DNA from 4 places in the Bacillus sp. 11C genome. Region 2 is predicted to be linked to each of the others. Evidence: riboswitches for the same ligand, from Rfam matches in the RefSeq annotation. Region 2 holds a riboswitch; each other region holds the start of a gene.
What was found. A riboswitch is a leader RNA that binds a small molecule or an ion and turns the genes downstream of it on or off. The one in region 2 is predicted to bind S-adenosylmethionine.
Positions count from the first base shown of each region.

Region 1: it holds a riboswitch for S-adenosylmethionine, as region 2 does, so the genes downstream of both, metN (methionine ABC transporter ATP-binding protein MetN) here and metK (methionine adenosyltransferase) in region 2, are expected to answer to the same signal.
Region 3: it holds a riboswitch for S-adenosylmethionine, as region 2 does, so the genes downstream of both, metI (cystathionine gamma-synthase/O-acetylhomoserine thiolyase) here and metK (methionine adenosyltransferase) in region 2, are expected to answer to the same signal.
Region 4: it holds a riboswitch for S-adenosylmethionine, as region 2 does, so the genes downstream of both, metE (5-methyltetrahydropteroyltriglutamate--homocysteine S-methyltransferase) here and metK (methionine adenosyltransferase) in region 2, are expected to answer to the same signal.

Region 1 is NZ_JBUPVZ010000005.1:179,571-183,785, reverse strand. It holds gene ACY3LV_RS09660 (YusG family protein) at 1-187, shown strand, start outside; gene ACY3LV_RS09655 (toprim domain-containing protein) at 259-621, shown strand; gene ACY3LV_RS09650 (thioredoxin family protein) at 623-943, shown strand; gene ACY3LV_RS09645 (SCP2 sterol-binding domain-containing protein) at 1,051-1,395, shown strand; SAM riboswitch class I at 1,510-1,616, shown strand; gene metN (methionine ABC transporter ATP-binding protein MetN) at 1,722-2,747, shown strand; gene metP (methionine ABC transporter permease MetP) at 2,740-3,408, shown strand; gene metQ (methionine ABC transporter substrate-binding lipoprotein MetQ) at 3,422-4,215, shown strand, end outside.
Region 2 is NZ_JBUPVZ010000012.1:42,091-46,305, reverse strand. It holds gene asnB (asparagine synthase (glutamine-hydrolyzing)) at 1-520, opposite strand, end outside; gene metK (methionine adenosyltransferase) at 670-1,872, opposite strand; SAM riboswitch class I at 2,041-2,179, opposite strand; gene pckA (phosphoenolpyruvate carboxykinase (ATP)) at 2,376-3,959, shown strand; gene ACY3LV_RS15980 (DUF2584 domain-containing protein) at 3,998-4,215, opposite strand, start outside.
Region 3 is NZ_JBUPVZ010000007.1:172,722-176,936, forward strand. It holds gene metC (cystathionine beta-lyase) at 1-705, opposite strand, end outside; gene metI (cystathionine gamma-synthase/O-acetylhomoserine thiolyase) at 698-1,819, opposite strand; SAM riboswitch class I at 1,888-2,008, opposite strand; gene ACY3LV_RS12330 (esterase family protein) at 2,175-2,897, shown strand; gene ACY3LV_RS12335 (YjcG family protein) at 2,934-3,449, shown strand; gene ACY3LV_RS12340 (GNAT family N-acetyltransferase) at 3,453-3,875, shown strand; gene ACY3LV_RS12345 (hypothetical protein) at 3,950-4,204, opposite strand.
Region 4 is NZ_JBUPVZ010000007.1:10,711-14,925, reverse strand. It holds gene metE (5-methyltetrahydropteroyltriglutamate--homocysteine S-methyltransferase) at 1-2,078, opposite strand, end outside; SAM riboswitch class I at 2,206-2,361, opposite strand; gene isp (serine protease Isp) at 2,493-3,452, opposite strand; gene rsbRB (RsbT co-antagonist RsbRB) at 3,676-4,215, shown strand, end outside.

The sequences.
Region 1 (4,215 bases), on a different contig from region 2:
CTTTCAACATGGCCAGCTCTCGTTATATCATGAAAATGAGAGAATCGGCCAAATGACAAGCATGAATGAATATGAGCTTAAGTCCGGTTATTCCTTTGAAAATGAGAAATTTTATAAGACAGCCGATGTGGTCTCTGGAAACGATGAGAAATATGTGGATTGTGACTACGAAAACGGCTGGTGTTAATGTTGGCGGTGAATTTCACTGCCTTCTTTTACAATCTGAACGTTTCAAATTTGACGCGGCAGGTGAAGAAGATGGATGAGCTGGAAAAGGTCATGATTGTGGAAGGGAAATCAGATAAAGAGAAAATCGAAAGCGTTCTGGATGAACCGGTGCGCATTATCTGCACAAACGGAACAATCAGCCAGCTGAGGCTTGAGGAATTGGCTGACGAGCTTTATGATAAAGACGTCTATATATTAGTGGATGCTGACGAATCAGGCGAGAAATTGAGAAAACAGCTGAAAAGAGAATTTAACGAAGCCTGCCATCTGCATATCGACAGAGCCTATAAAGAAGTGGCGGCTGCGCCCAGACACCACGTCGCCTCTGTATTGCTGCGCGCGAATCTGAATGTCCATACTATTTTTCTTGAAAGAAAGTCCCGAGGTGTATAGCATGAAAGAACTCCAGGAACACGAGCTTGAGCACATTGCTGATGATGTGTATCTTCTATATTTATATACTCCGTTTTGCGGCACTTGCCAGCTTGCAAGCAAAATGCTGACAGTGGTGAAAGAAATGCTGCCTGATGTCGCCTTCTACCAAAACAATGTCAATTACTCTCCGACATTCGCAAAAGCGTATCAAATTGAAAGCGTCCCTTGTTTTCTGCTGTTTAAAGGAGGAAAAATGGTTGAAAGAGGATATGCGTTTCATTCCGTTTCTTATTTATATGAGCTGATCAAACAAAAATCATCTTCCGCATCCCATTTATGACATATTTCTCAGCGCATTCCAATGAAATTGTCGTTCGTTTTATAAAGGGGTTCGTGCGCCAGAGAGAGAAATGTCTATGTATGACCAACAAATAGGAGGTTGTACATATGGAGAAAGCGGAAGTTTTGGAAGATGAGTATCAGCATCTGTTTTTAAAACCCCTTTTGAGCGCTTCAACATTGCTTATTACCTTTCAAGGAGAAACAGAAGCCTTAACCGTCTCAATAAACGAACAGGGAGAAATGAAAAAAATTTCTCCGCGCCAACCGTCCAACCTGACCTTTTACGGAAACCAATCCGAAATCATTCATTTATTGCACGGAGACATTTCCCTTCAGCATCTGATTCAGAGCGGAAGCCTAAAAGTAAAGGGGTCCTTCAGAGCCCTGTTAAAGCTTGAAGCGATTCTCTGGCTGACGAATGGTTTTTTTCAGAGGATTGCGAATAATTAAAAAACAGAAAATTATTATAATAGTAAAAGTTGACATCATTTATTTTATTGACATGCAATCATCCGCCATGCTATTCTACATTAAGAATTTCCGGACGAAAAAGACTATATATTTCTCTTATCAAGAGAGGTGGAGGGAAGTGCCCTATGAAGCCCGGCAACCATCAACACTGTTGAAATGGTGCCAATTCACACGAAGCGTTCAGCTTTGAAAGATGAGAGAAAGGCATTTTATATAAGCCTTTCTGCTCAAGTGTGCAGAAAGGTTTTTCTTTTGCAGAAAACCCCGGAAGATTTCTTAGAATAGTGTTAAGGCAGGTGATTGCTTTGATCAATCTTCAAGATGTTTCAAAAGTGTATAAGTCGAAACATGGAGATGTCAATGCTGTCCAAAATGTCTCGCTTTCCATTAAAAAAGGTGAGATTTTTGGAATTATAGGATATAGCGGAGCTGGTAAAAGTTCCTTAATCCGTCTGCTGAACGGCCTTGAGAAACCAACCTCAGGAACCGTGGAAGTGGCGGGAACCAAGATTAATGAAGTAAACGGACGCGGGTTAAGAAACGCACGCCATGACATCAGCATGATTTTCCAGCACTTCAATTTGCTTTGGTCGCGGACCGTCAGAGATAATATCATGTTTCCTCTGGAGATTGCCGGGGTGAAAAAGAGCGAGCGCATCAAGCGCGCCAATGAACTGATTAAACTGGTAGGTTTAGAAGGAAAAGAAAAATCTTATCCGTCTCAGCTGAGCGGCGGACAAAAGCAGCGTGTCGGAATCGCCAGAGCGCTCGCAAACAATCCGAAGGTTCTCCTTTGTGATGAAGCGACATCAGCATTAGATCCGCAAACGACAGATTCAATTTTGGATCTATTGTCCGATATTAATGATAGACTCGGTTTGACAATTGTGCTGATCACGCACGAAATGCATGTGATCCGCAAAATCTGCAACAGAGTCGCTGTCATGGAAAACGGAAAGGTTGTGGAAGAAGGCGAAGTTCTCGATGTCTTCAAAAACCCGAAGGAAGACATGACAAAACGGTTTGTTCAGCAGGTGACAGAGCCGGAAGAAACGAAAGAAACGCTTCAGCATCTTCTTGATGAAACAGCATCAGGAAAAATGGTTCAGCTCACATTTGTCGGTGATTCGGCTGAACAGCCTCTGATTACAGAGATGATCAGAAACTTTAATGTCAGCGTCAATATTCTGCAAGGGAAAATCTCGCAGACGAAGGATGGAGCCTACGGTTCACTGTTTATCCATATTGACGGAGACGAGGAAGAAGTGCAAAACGTGATCCGGTTTATTAATGACAGACAGGTGAAAGCAGAGGTGATCACGAATGTTTGAAAAATACTTCCCGAACGTTGATTTAACAGAATTGTGGAACGCGACATATGAAACCCTTTATATGACGCTGATCTCTTTGCTGTTTGCTTTTGTCATCGGAGTGATTCTCGGCTTGCTGCTCTTTCTGACAAGTAAAGGGAGCCTCTGGCAGAACAAAACGATCAACTCTGTGATTGCGGCCGTTGTCAACATATTCAGGTCGATTCCGTTCCTTATTTTAATTATTTTACTGCTAGGATTTACGAAGTTTTTAGTCGGCACGATCTTAGGGCCAAACGCCGCATTGCCGGCGCTGGTTATCGGCTCGGCACCGTTTTACGCGCGCCTTGCTGAAATCGCGCTCCGTGAGGTGGATAAAGGTGTTATTGAAGCCGCTAAATCAATGGGAGCTAAGACGTCTACGATTATTTTCAAAGTGCTGCTTCCGGAATCTATGCCGGCTCTTATTTCTGGTATCACTGTTACGGCGATCGCTTTGATCGGCTCAACGGCAATTGCCGGAGCCATCGGTTCAGGCGGCCTTGGAAACCTTGCGTACGTAGAAGGCTATCAGTCGAATAATACTGATGTGACCTTCGTTGCTACTGTGTTTATTTTAATCATCGTGTTTATTATTCAAATCATCGGTGATGTCATAACAAATATTATAGACAAACGATAAGGGAGGATTTACATTGAAAAAGCTATTTTTAGGTGCATTACTGCTTGTATTTGCAGGAGTTATGGCTGCCTGCGGTTCGAATAACGCCGAATCCGGCAAGAAAGAAATTGTCGTTGCTGCGACAAAAACACCGCATGCGGAAATTTTAAAAGAAACTGAACCACTGTTGAAAGAAAAAGGCTACACGCTGAAAGTGAAAGTGCTTAGTGATTACAAGATGTACAACAAAGCTTTAGCTGATAAAGAAGTGGATGCGAACTACTTCCAGCACATTCCTTACCTTGACCAAGAAATGAAAGAAAACACAGATTATAAACTTGTAAATGCGGGTGCTGTTCACTTAGAGCCATTCGGTGTTTACTCTAAAAAATACAAGTCACTGAAAGATCTTCCAGACGGCGCGACCATTATCCTGACAAATAACGTTGCTGAACAAGGCCGTATGCTCGCTATGCTTGAAAATGCTGGATTAATCACACTTGATTCTAAAGTCGAAACAGTTGACGCAACATTGAAAGACATTAAGAAAAACCCGAAAAACCTTGAATTCAAAAAGGTAGCGCCTGAATTAACGGCAAAAGCATATGATAACAAAGAAGGAGACGCGGTCTTCATCAATGTAAACTATGCGATCCAAAGTAAATTAAATCCTAAAAAAGACGCGATTGAAGTGGAAGCAACGAAAAACAACCCATACGCTAACATCATCGCAGTAAGAAAAGGCGAAGAAGATTCTGACAAAATTAAAGCGCTGATGGAAGTTCTTCACTCTAAAAAGATCAAAGACTTCATCGAGAAAAAATACGA
Region 2 (4,215 bases):
TATCATTTTGAGCAACCATTAAACTTTTTCTCTCTGAGGCAAAATAAACCTGATCATTGATCGTTGTGTAATACAATGGTTTAATGCCGAACGGATCTCTTGCTCCATACAGCACATGATCGTTTTTATTCCAAATTAGAAAGGCAAACATACCGCGCAGTTTGGACGCGGCTTCTTCTTTGTAGTGACGATAAGTCGCAAGAAGAACCTCTGTGTCCGAATCCGTGTTGAATGTATACCCCTTTGCTTCAAGTTCTTCTCTCAGTTCAATATAGTTATAGATTTCTCCGTTAAAGATAATCCAATAGGTTTCATCTTCATATGATAAAGGCTGTCCGCCATTTTCTACATCAATAATGCTGAGCCGTCTGAATCCGAATCCAACGTGCTCATCATGGAAATATCCATCACTGTCAGGACCGCGGTGAACGATCATTTGGTTCATTTGTTTAATTAGTTCTTCTTGATCAGCGGTTTGAGCTAACGGATGCTTGTTAAAAACCCCGACAAATCCACACATAGTATTGCCTCCATAATTAAAATTGTCATCATTGAACCCCTATTTATAGACGCTGTGAATAGTATTTGGTTTCACAGTTATGTAAAAAAATAAACATGAATACAACGATAAAAAAAGGAAAGCCGCTTAACCAGTAAGCGGCTATAAAATTATTCTCCTAACGCTTCTTTGCGCAGCTGCTCCGCTTTGTCTGTACGCTCCCACGGAAGATCAACATCGTGACGTCCAAAGTGGCCGTACGCAGCAGTTTGTTTGTAGATCGGACGGCGTAAATCAAGCATTTTGATAATGCCGGCAGGTCGTAAATCAAAGTTATTGCGAACAACTTCAATCAGTTTTTCCTCAGAAGCTTTTCCGGAACCGAATGTGTTGATTGAGATTGACACAGGCTGTGCAACACCGATCGCGTAAGCAAGCTGCACTTCGCAAGAATCAGCAAGCTCAGCCGCAACGATGTTTTTCGCAACATATCTCGCTGCATAAGCAGCAGAACGGTCTACCTTCGTCGCATCCTTGCCTGAGAACGCGCCTCCGCCGTGGCGTGCATAGCCGCCGTACGTATCAACGATGATTTTGCGTCCTGTAAGTCCCGCATCCCCTTGAGGGCCTCCGATAACGAAACGTCCTGTAGGGTTGATGAAATATTTTGTTTCTTCATCAATCAGCTCTTCAGGAACAACCGGATTGATAACATGTTCTTTAATGTTGCGCTGGATTTGCTCAAGCGTAATTTCAGGGTGGTGCTGAGTTGAAATAACAATCGCGTCAATACGGACAGGTTTGTTATTTTCATCGTATTCAACCGTTACTTGTGTTTTGCCGTCAGGGCGAAGGTACGGAAGAATATCTTCTTTACGGACTTCACTCAGGCGGCGGGCCAATTTATGAGCAAGTGAAATCGGAAGAGGCATAAGCTCTTTCGTTTCGTTGCACGCATAACCGAACATTAAACCTTGGTCACCCGCACCGATCGCTTCAATTTCTTCATCGCTCATTGTGCCTTCACGGGCTTCAAGCGCTTGGTCTACACCCATCGCGATATCAGCAGACTGCTCGTCAATTGATGTTAAAACCGCACAAGTTTCCGCATCAAATCCGTATTTCGCACGTGTGTATCCGATTTCTTTAATGGTTTGACGAACCGTTTTCGGAATGTCAACATACGTAGATGTTGTGATCTCTCCGCTGACAAGAACCAAACCGGTTGTCACTGACGTTTCACAAGCCACACGCGCGTTAGGGTCTTTCTTTAAAATTTCATCTAAAATGCTGTCAGAAATCTGGTCGCAGATTTTATCCGGATGTCCCTCCGTAACAGATTCTGATGTAAATAAACGACGATTTTTACTCATGATTTGCTTCCTCCTGCACAAGGCCTCCCGATAGACCTTGTATATATGATACGGAACTCGCTCCCTCTTATACAATGTAACGTTATATTAGAGAATGTTAATTGGCATATTTTATGAAATAAAAAAACCTTTTCCATTGAGGAAAGGGTTTGGTCTTTGTGCCTTTCACTCTTATCGCTCAAGGAATCATACAACCTTGCAACAGGTTAGCACCTTGGTTGTCTCACACAGCTGAACCTAATAAATAACAGAGAAACCGGTTGCTGGGCTTCATAGGGCCTGTCCCTCCGCCAGCTCGGGATAAGAGTATCCGCTCAATGAAATATCTTATCGTAAAAGGGTTTGCAATGTCAATATGATTCAGAAGAAATAGGCACCTATATCAAGGGAAAACAATGGAAACGCACACACAAAAAAAGATAAATAGTATAGACTATTTGAAAATATATGTTATACTAATTCACAATTAGCAAAACACAAAAAACGATAAAGGAAGGTTTCATATGAACTCAGTTGATTTAACCGCTGATTTACAAGCCTTATTAACAAGTCCAAATGTGTGTCATAATTTATCAGCAGCACAGCTTACAGAAAAAGCACTGTCCCGAAACGAAGGCATTTTAACATCCACGGGTGCCGTTCGGGCGACAACAGGCGCTTACACAGGACGTTCGCCTAAAGACAAATTCATCGTGCAGGAAGAAAGCACGAAAAATAAGATCGATTGGGGTACGGTGAATCAGCCGATTTCAGAAGAAGCGTTTGAGCGGCTGTACACAAAAGTTGTCAGCTATCTGAAACAGCGGGATGAGCTGTTTGTTTTTGAAGGATTTGCCGGAACAGATGAAAAATACAGACTGCCGATTACCGTCGTGAATGAGTTCGCTTGGCACAATTTATTCGCCAGACAGCTGTTTATCCGCCCGGAAGGCCATGATAAGAAAACAGTTGAACAGCCGTTTACCATTCTTTCCGCTCCGCATTTTAAAGCAGATCCAAAAACAGACGGCACACATTCCGAAACGTTTATTATTGTCTCTTTCGAAAAGCGGACGATTTTAATCGGCGGAACAGAGTATGCCGGAGAGATGAAAAAATCCATTTTCTCTATTATGAATTTCCTGCTCCCCGAAAGAGATATTCTATCCATGCACTGCTCTGCCAATGTCGGTCAAAAAGGCGATGTCGCCCTTTTCTTCGGACTGTCTGGAACAGGCAAGACCACCCTATCAGCCGATGCTGACCGCAGGCTGATCGGCGACGATGAACACGGCTGGTCTGACACCGGCGTCTTTAATATTGAAGGCGGATGCTACGCCAAATGCATTCATTTAAGCGAGGAAAAGGAGCCTCAAATCTTTAACGCGATCCGCTTCGGGTCTGTTCTCGAAAATGTTGTTGTTGATGAAGAGACACGCGAAGCCAATTATGATGATTCCTTCTATACCGAAAACACGCGGGCGGCTTACCCGATTCATATGATTGACAACATCGTCACACCAAGCATGGCAGGCCATCCTTCAGCCATTGTATTTTTGACGGCTGATGCATTCGGAGTCCTGCCGCCGATCAGCAAACTGACGAAGGAGCAGGCGATGTACCATTTCTTGAGCGGTTATACGAGCAAGCTTGCTGGAACCGAACGCGGTGTGACGTCTCCTGAAACGACGTTCTCCACATGCTTCGGCTCACCATTCCTGCCGCTACCTGCTCATGTCTATGCTGAAATGCTAGGCAACAAGATCGATGAACACGGCGCAGACGTTTTCTTGGTCAATACCGGCTGGACCGGCGGCGGCTACGGCACAGGCGAACGTATGAAGCTTTCTTATACGAGAGCGATGGTCAAAGCAGCGATTGAAGGCAAATTAGAGGATGCAGAAATGACGACTGACGATATTTTCGGCCTGCATATTCCGGTTCACGTTCCCGGCGTACCTGATCAGATCCTTCAGCCGGAAAACACATGGAACAACAAGGAAGAATTCAGAGAAAAAGCGATCTACCTCGCAAATGAATTCAAAGAGAATTTTAAAAAGTTCGCACATACAGATGCCATTGCGCAGGCAGGCGGCCCTCTCGTTTAAAAAGCAAAAGCCAAGAGCATTTACGCTCTTGGCTTATTTTAATTGACAGAATGCAGGGACGTCAGCTTGTACGTAATGATGGTCCGGCCGTCTTCCCATTGAAGCTTCTGCACTTCAGCTGTGCCCGACTTTTCGCCGAACTTTGTTTTACGCACGTCCATCGGAATCTCCATCGGATACACACGATATCCGTCTTTTTCTAACGTGAATATATTTTCATCTATGCGAACTTCTTTTCCTTTTGTCACAATTAGTG
Region 3 (4,215 bases), on a different contig from region 2:
AAGGACGGCGCCGAACGCGTTTTGCAGCTTATACAGCTGTTTCCCAAGCTCTTCATCCTTGACAGCAGCCAGACCTGAGAGCACATCACTGTGCCCACTCAAGAACTTTGTGGCGCTGTGAAGCACAATATCCACGCCGAGATCAAGCGGACGCTGCAGTGCCGGTGTCATGAATGTATTGTCCAGAAAGGTCAAACAGCCGTTTTCTTTCGCAAGCTGAACAACCGCTTTAATATCAGTAATGCCAAGTGTCGGATTTGACGGTGTCTCCATATAAATGACCTTTGTGTTCGGCTTGATATTCCGCGCCACTTCGTTAATATCAGTCATGTCGACAAACGTATGCTCAATGCCAAACCGGGTCAGCACCTCTGTTACCATGCGGAAGGTTCCGCCGTATACATCTTCTGTCACAAGAACGTGGTCGCCCTGTGAGAGAAGTAAAAATGCTGTTGAGATCGCAGCCATGCCTGAACTGAAAGCAAATCCTCTCGTTCCGCCTTCAAGTGCGGCAATGGTTTCTTCGAGAGCTGTTCTTGTCGGCGTGCCTGAGCGGCTGTAGTCATATGCGCCAAACTCTTCAAATGAAGTTTGATGAAATGTCGATGCGTGCTGAATCGGCACACTGACCGCCCCGGTTGCGCCGTCTGTTTTAAATGGATTGTGCACGAGCTGGGTTTCCAGCGTCCAATTGTGATTACTCAAATGAAACAGCTCCCTCTTTAACGAGACATAACGCTTGTTTTACGTCTTCTTTTAAATCTTCCACATGTTCAATTCCGACCGAAAAGCGCAGCAGACGATTGCAGACCCCGTTTGCGATGCGGATCTCTTCAGGAATATCCATGTGCGTCTGTGTGGCAGGGTATGTAATAAAACTCTCCACCCCGCCGAGGCTTTCCGCAAAACAAATGGTCTTCAGCGCTTTTAAAAACGGGTTCACCCACTCTTCTTTTTGAAGACGGAAGGACAGCATGCCGCCTTTTCCCGGATACAGCACATCCGCAATTTCTTCCTGCTTTTCTAAAAACACCGCTAACTCCTGCGCGTTTGTCTGGTGCTGGCGCATTCTGAGGCTGAGCGTCTTCATTCCTCTCATCAGAAGCCATGAATCAAACGGAGGCAGGACCGCGCCAATGGCATTTTGGTGTTGAAACATTTCCTCTCCAAGCTTTTCATCTTTCACAACGACAAGCCCCGCAAGCAGGTCGTTATGCCCGCCTAAATACTTGGTTGCGCTGTGAATCACAATGTCAGCCCCCAGTTCAAGCGGTCGCTGCAAGACCGGTGTATAAAATGTATTATCTACGATCAGCAGAAGACCGTGCTCTTTTGTCATCCGGGCGATTTTTTCAATGTCCGCCTCCTGCATGAGCGGATTTGTCGGTGTTTCCACAAACACCGCTTTTGTATTCGGCGTAATCTTAGAGCGTAAACAGTCTTCGTCGCTGAAATCATCATAATGAAAGGTCAAGCCGTATTTTTTCCATTCATTTTCAAACAATCGGTACGTGCCGCCATATAGGTCCGATGAAACGATCAGTTCATCTCCGCTTTTAAACAGCGCCATAATCGTTTGGATGGCTGCCATTCCCGAACTGAAGGCAAGCCCTCTCGCTCCGTTTTCTAAGCTGGCGATCGCGTCCTCCACAAGCTGGCGTGTCGGGTTTTTTGTGCGGACATAATCAAATCCGGTTGATTCTCCGATCCCTCTGTGGCGGTATGCTGTTGATAAATAAATAGGAGGACTCACCGTTCCCGTTGCTTCGTCGCTTCGGTTCCCGATTTGGGCTAATTTCGTTTCAACATGCTGTGACATATAGCAGACACCTTCCCTTTTCAAAATAAAAAACCCCTTCTTCATAAGAAGAAGGGGTTTAACGCTTCTTCTTATCTTCCAAGCATAAAACGCTTGCTGGATTTAGCACCTTGGCGCTTTGCACATACGCAAAACAAGCCGGTTGCTGAGGTTTCTAAGGGCCAGTCCCTCCACCTCTCACGATAAGAAATATCGATTTCAATTTTCTGATTGTTTTATATTAACGCAATTCGCAGTTAATTTCAACACTTTTTTCTTCGGGTTTCGAACGGTTTAAAGAGAGAAATTTCTAATAATTCATGGTACAATAATGGAAAACGCAAGAAAGTCTAGTGATGTCCTGGAGGAATGCATTATGGCACCGAAAAACGGCACAGTGCAAGAAAAGAAATTCTTTTCGAAAGAGCTTAACGAGGAAATGACCTTGCTCGTTTATCTGCCGTCCAACTACTCCCCTCTTTATAAATACCATGTCATTATCGCGCAGGACGGCCACGATTATTTCAGGCTGGGGAGAATTGGCAGACAGGTCGAGGAATTGCTGTCCAAACGGGAAATTGACCGGAGCATTATTATCGGTGTTCCTTATAAAGATGTTCATGAGCGCAGAAAAACCTACCATCCGGAAGGCTCTAAATTTTCGGCGTATAAACGGTTCATCGCCCATGAGCTCGTACCATTTGCGGATGACGAGTATCCTACCTATCAGGTCGGCTACGGACGAACGCTGATCGGGGACTCGCTGGGAGCGACCATATCTCTTATGACAGCGCTTGATTATCCGAATATGTTCGGAAACATCATCATGCAGTCTCCCTATGTTGACAAACATGTATTGGAAGCCGTGAAGCAATCGGACAATATCGAACACCTCTCTATTTATCACCAAATCGGCACAAAAGAAACTGACGTCCACACGACAGATGGGAACATTCTGGACTTTACAGAACCGAACCGGGCGCTGAAACAGCTGTTGGAGAAGAAGCTTTCCGATTATGATTATGAGCCATTTGACGGAGACCACAAATGGACATACTGGCAGCCGCTTATCACGCCGGCGCTGAAAAAAATGCTTTAATACTTTATCATACTTTATTTCCAGGAGGGACATAATATGAAATACGGAATCGTTTTATTTCCATCAAAAAAACTTCAAGACCTTGCGAACTCTTACAGAAAGCGCTATGATCCAAGCTATTCCCTGATCCCGCCCCATTTGACGCTGAGATCATCGCTTGAATTGACGGAGGAGAAAGCGGATCAGCTTGTATCACATCTGAGAAACATCGCAAAGGAGTCCCATCCGGTCGTTCTCAAATTGACAAAATACAGCTCATTTGCGCCTGTCAATAATGTCATTTACATCAAAGCAGAGCCGACGGAAGAATTAAAAACACTCAATGAAAAGCTATACACCGGTGTGCTGGCCGGTGACCAGGAATACGCTTTTGTCCCGCATGTGACGGTCGGCCAAAATCTTTCCGACGATGAGCATTCGGATGTGCTGGGACAATTAAAAATGCAGGAAGTGTCGCATGAAGAAATCATTGATCGTTTCCATTTGCTTTATCAGCTTGAAAACGGATCATGGACAGTATATGAAACCTTTTTGCTAGGCAAAGGAGAATAGTGTTTGGAAGCAGTTATCGCAAAAAATGAAGAACAAATGAAAGACGCATTTTATGTAAGAGAAGAAGTTTTTATCAAAGAACAAAACGTACCTGCTGAAGAAGAAATTGACGAGCTTGAAAATGAATCGGAGCATATCGTCGTGTATGACGGCGAAAAGCCTGTCGGCGCCGGAAGATGGCGTATGAAGGACGGCTACGGCAAATTAGAGCGAATTTGCGTATTGAAAAGCCACCGCTCCTCCGGTGTCGGCGGCATCATTATGAAAGCTCTCGAAAAAGCGGCGGCAAACGGCGGCGCTTCGGGCTTCATTTTAAACGCGCAAACGCAGGCTGTGCCGTTTTACAAGAAACACGGGTATCGCGTGCTTTCTGAAAAAGAATTTCTCGATGCAGGCATTCCGCACTTACAAATGATGAAAGACTAAACAGCATCCGGGTCTATTTAGATCCGGATCTTTTTTTGCATAAAAAAAACCGTTCTCTGGATGTGAACGGTTTTTTATACATATCGATTAATATATGTGCCCATCCCTTTTTCTCGCAACCTCTTATAAAGAGAGCGCTTACGTTTCACCTCGTTTACTTTTCTTTCAGCGGCCGTTTGATTCTCCTGCTGCTTTTCCAGTTCCTTGTATACCCGCTGAAACGGGACATAGCTGATTTTTTCGGTTCCGGCGTAATCCTGCTTATATCCCATCGTTCTATTTGCATATTGAGCGTATTGCTGGTTTTGAATTTGACCTGCATATATCATACGATACCCAC
Region 4 (4,215 bases), on a different contig from region 2:
CCAAGGCCGAGCCCTTTCAAATACGGATGGTTTTTTAAGTAATCTAAAAATCCTCCGTGGCTTCTGCTGTGTTCGATTGTAATCACATCGGCATCAAGATCATTGATCGTATCGACGATGTCTTCGAAGTTGCTGTAGCACATATGTGTATGAATTTGCGTCTCGTTTTTCACGGAAGAAGTGGTTAATCTGAATGCTTCAGCCGCCCAAGTCAAATACTCATCCCAATCGCGGGTTTTCAATGGAAGGCCTTCTCGCAGCGATGGCTCATCGACTTGAATGATTTGAATGCCTGCGTCCTCAAGCGCTTTTACTTCTTTGCGAAGGGCGAGCCCGATTTGGAAGGCGATATCTTTTCTCGAAATGTCGTTTCGAGGGAAAGACCAGTTCAAGATTGTAACTGGGCCGGTCAGCATTCCTTTCACATGCTTGGATGTCAATGACTGTGCATATAACGTGTCTTTCACTGTCATCGGTTCAATAAATTCAACATCTCCGTAAATGACTGGCGGGCGGACACAGCGTGAGCCGTATGATTGAACCCATGCGTATTTTGTGAAGGCAAAGCCGGCCAGCTTCTCACCGAAGTATTCGACCATGTCTGTCCGTTCAAATTCACCGTGAACAAGGACATCAAGTTCCAATTCTTCCTGAATATCAATCCATCGTTTTGTTTCTGCATTGATAAAGTTTTGATACTGTTCATCAGACCACTCATTTTTCCGCCATTTTTGGCGTGCGCTCCGCACTTCAGCAGACTGCGGGAAGCTTCCGATCGTAGTCGTCGGCAAAAGCGGAAGGCCAAGAGATTCATTTTGCAGGGCTAAACGTTCTTCAAACGGAATCGGGCGTTTGAAGTCTTTATCGGTTAATTGCTCAAGCTCTTTCTTCTGTTCGGAATTCGCGCCTGTTGCAAACTGTTTGAGCGCCTGAATATCCGTTTTAGCCTGCTGAATGTGTTCGCTGATCGCCGCTTTTCCTGATACTAAGCCTTCTTTCAAAGCTGTCAGCTCAGCTAGTTTTTCTTTTGCGTATGATAATCCGTTCAGCAGATCCTTTTCCAAATGCTCGTCAGGGTGCTTCGCTACCGGAACGTGCAGCAGGCTGCTGGAAGGCTGAATCCACAGTTCATCCACTTTTGCAATGCTGAGAATATCAAGAACGGCATCGAGACGTTCTTCGAGATCCGCTTTCCAAATGTTGCGTCCGTCGATAACGCCAGCTGCCAGCACTTTGTCTGCTGGAAAGCCGTGTGTTTTCAGCTGTTCCAGGTTTCTGCCTTTATCGTGAACGAAATCAAGGCCAATTCCCTGTACTGGGTAAGAGATCAGCTCTTCGTAAGCATCAACAGAATCAAAATACGTTTGCAACAGCACATTCAAGGATGAAAGTTCACTTGTGATGTTTTCGAATAATTCTTTTGCACCGCGGACATCTTCGCTAGAGGCTGTAACAAGCGCCGGCTCATCGATTTGAACCCATTGTACGCCTTCTTCTTCAAGTTCTTTCAAAAGCTGTACATATAACGGCACAAGACGTTTTTGGATCGCTTTTGCTTCAGACGGTTCATAGCCTTTAGCAAGCGTAACGAACGTATAAGGGCCGACAATCACAGGTTTTGTTTCAACGCCGTATTCCTGTTTGATCCGGCGGTAGTCTGTGAGCTGTTTGTTTCTTGTCAGGCGGAATTCAATGCTTTCGTCATATTCAGGAACGATGTAATGGTAATTTGTATTAAACCATTTTGTCATTTCACTAGATACGGCGTCTTTTATTCCGCGGGCGATAGCGAAGTATGTATCGGTAGCGTCAGTCAAATGTCTGAATCGTTTCGGAATCCAGTTGAAGCTGATTGCTGTGTCGAGTACATGGTCATACTGTGTGAAATCAGAAACAGGCACAACATCAATCTGCTGGTCGATTTGTGTTTTTACTGCGGATAAAAAGAGGTCGTCGATTTGCTTTAAAAACGTATCTTTATCAGTGCTGCCTTTCCAATACGCTTCAAGCGCTTTTTTCCATTCTCTGTTCAGTCCGATTCTTGGAAATCCTAAATTCGATGTTTTGATGGTTGTCATTGTTTCTCCTCCTTTATATGTAAAACACTCTCGTTAACCCGCGGATACAGGCTGCTAAGAGGTTTTCTCACAACAAAAAGCCTCTTTCCCATGAGAGAAAGAGGCTTTTCTGCGTAAAACACTGCCTCTCTCATCTCTCAGACACAATCTGATGGAATTAGCACCGTGCCTTATGAGACAGCAGTCTCGGCGCGAAAAGCAGTGCGCCCCATTTCACAATGGAATTACGGTCGGTTGCTGTTGGGGTCAAAAGGCCAATCCCTCGCCCAACTCTCGATAAGAGAAAATGTTATTAATTTTTTGAAAAGTTAAATCATTTGTTGGTAATCTTAACAGTAATTCAAATTTGTTGTCAACATAGAATTTGAAATTTTATTTACTCTATGTGGTTTATGTTATATAAGAAAAATAATTTTATAGGGTCATCAAATGTGATTGCGCTGCTCTTTCTGCCAGCTCATCAGGAGCGGTTAAATACAGGAATCCATTACCTGCCAGCGTTTTTGCAATATCGAGAGGGAGTGTTCTGCGGACCAGCTGTGCATAAACTTCAGTTTCAGAAAGCTTTCGTTGAAATGATTCTTCTTCATAGCTTTTGATTAAAGCAAGCGCTCCGCTGACATGAGGGGCAGCCATTGAAGTGCCGGTAAGCTTACCGTACTTCTTGTTAGGAAGGGTGGACACTATATTTTCTCCCGGTGCCACAAGATCAATCTCTTTATTGGCGTTAGAAAATTCTGATAATTCACGCGCTACGGAAACAGATCCAACCGCGATCACTTCATTATAAGCCGCAGGGTAGGAAAGCTCTTCTGTTCGTTCGTTTCCGTCACCTTCATTTCCCGCTGCGCAAACGACAAGCACTCCGTTTTTGACGGCGTTTTTCACCGCTTCTTCAAGCTCCGGCACATCGTTCGGTCCGCCAAGGGACATCGAGATGATATCGGCTTTCTGTTCCACAGCGTAGTTAATGCCGTTAATAATCCATTCATATTGGCCGCTGCCGTTTGCACCGCCAAGAACTTTCACAATCAATAGGCTTGCCTCAGGCGCGACCCCGGCAATGCCGCCGTTTGAATCGTTAGCTGCAATCGTTCCGGCGACGTGTGTGCCGTGTCCGTTGTAATCGGAAATCGCATCTTCCTTGCCGCCGTCATCATCCGTGAAGTTCTTTCCGCCGATGACTTGATTTTTTAAATCAGGGTGGCTTATGTCGCAGCCCGTGTCCAATACAGCAATTTTCACATTTTTTCCTTTTACCCCTTTTGCCCATATTTCTGGCGCCTTAATCACTTTAATGCCTTCAGGAAGCTCGTTTACATCCATGATCTGCTCATTCGTCACATACGGGATCAAGCGGATTTCACCATTCATAAAAAAGCCCTCCTTTTTTATGCTTGCAAGTGGATACAAGGATGTTGCTTCACATTATATGAAAAAAGCAACCGCTCGGACAGAGCCATTTGAAGCATTTTGAAAAAATAGGATACAACCCAAAGAATTAGTAATTTTCAAAATATTGGATGGCTTCAGCTTGTATGACTGGGATTCAGCGGTCAGTCAAGTTATAATAGTGTTTGGGGAAAGGAGTAGTGTGATGAAACTGAATGAAAAATTATATGCATTTTTTTCAGAGTATGTGGAACAAATGGCTGATGAATGGATTGAAACGATGGAAGAAAGCGATCCGAATTCGATTTATGCCTTACATAATGCATCTGTAACGGAAGAATTGAAAGAACAGGACAGAGAATTTTACCGGCATCTGAATGACATGTATGTTTTACCGGAAAAACAATTTCTCGAAGAATTTCGAGTGTGGGTCATTGAGCTGACGAACGATCAAAAGCATCTCGACACTCCGGTTCAGTATGTGATTCGGGAGTTTATGAGAAACCGGAGATTATATACGAAGTATTTTGAGAAGTTCGCAGAAGAAAATGAGTCGGCGTTTGAACCGGGAGAGAAACAAAAATGGGCCGATTTGATTGTAAAAGTTTTTGATTTTACCATTTATACATTCGTCGATCACGCTGAAGCAAATGCCAAACAGCAATTAAACGCCCAGAGAGAAATGATATTGGAATTAAGCTCGCCTATCATTACCCTGAGCAAATCAACAGCTCTGCTGCCGCTT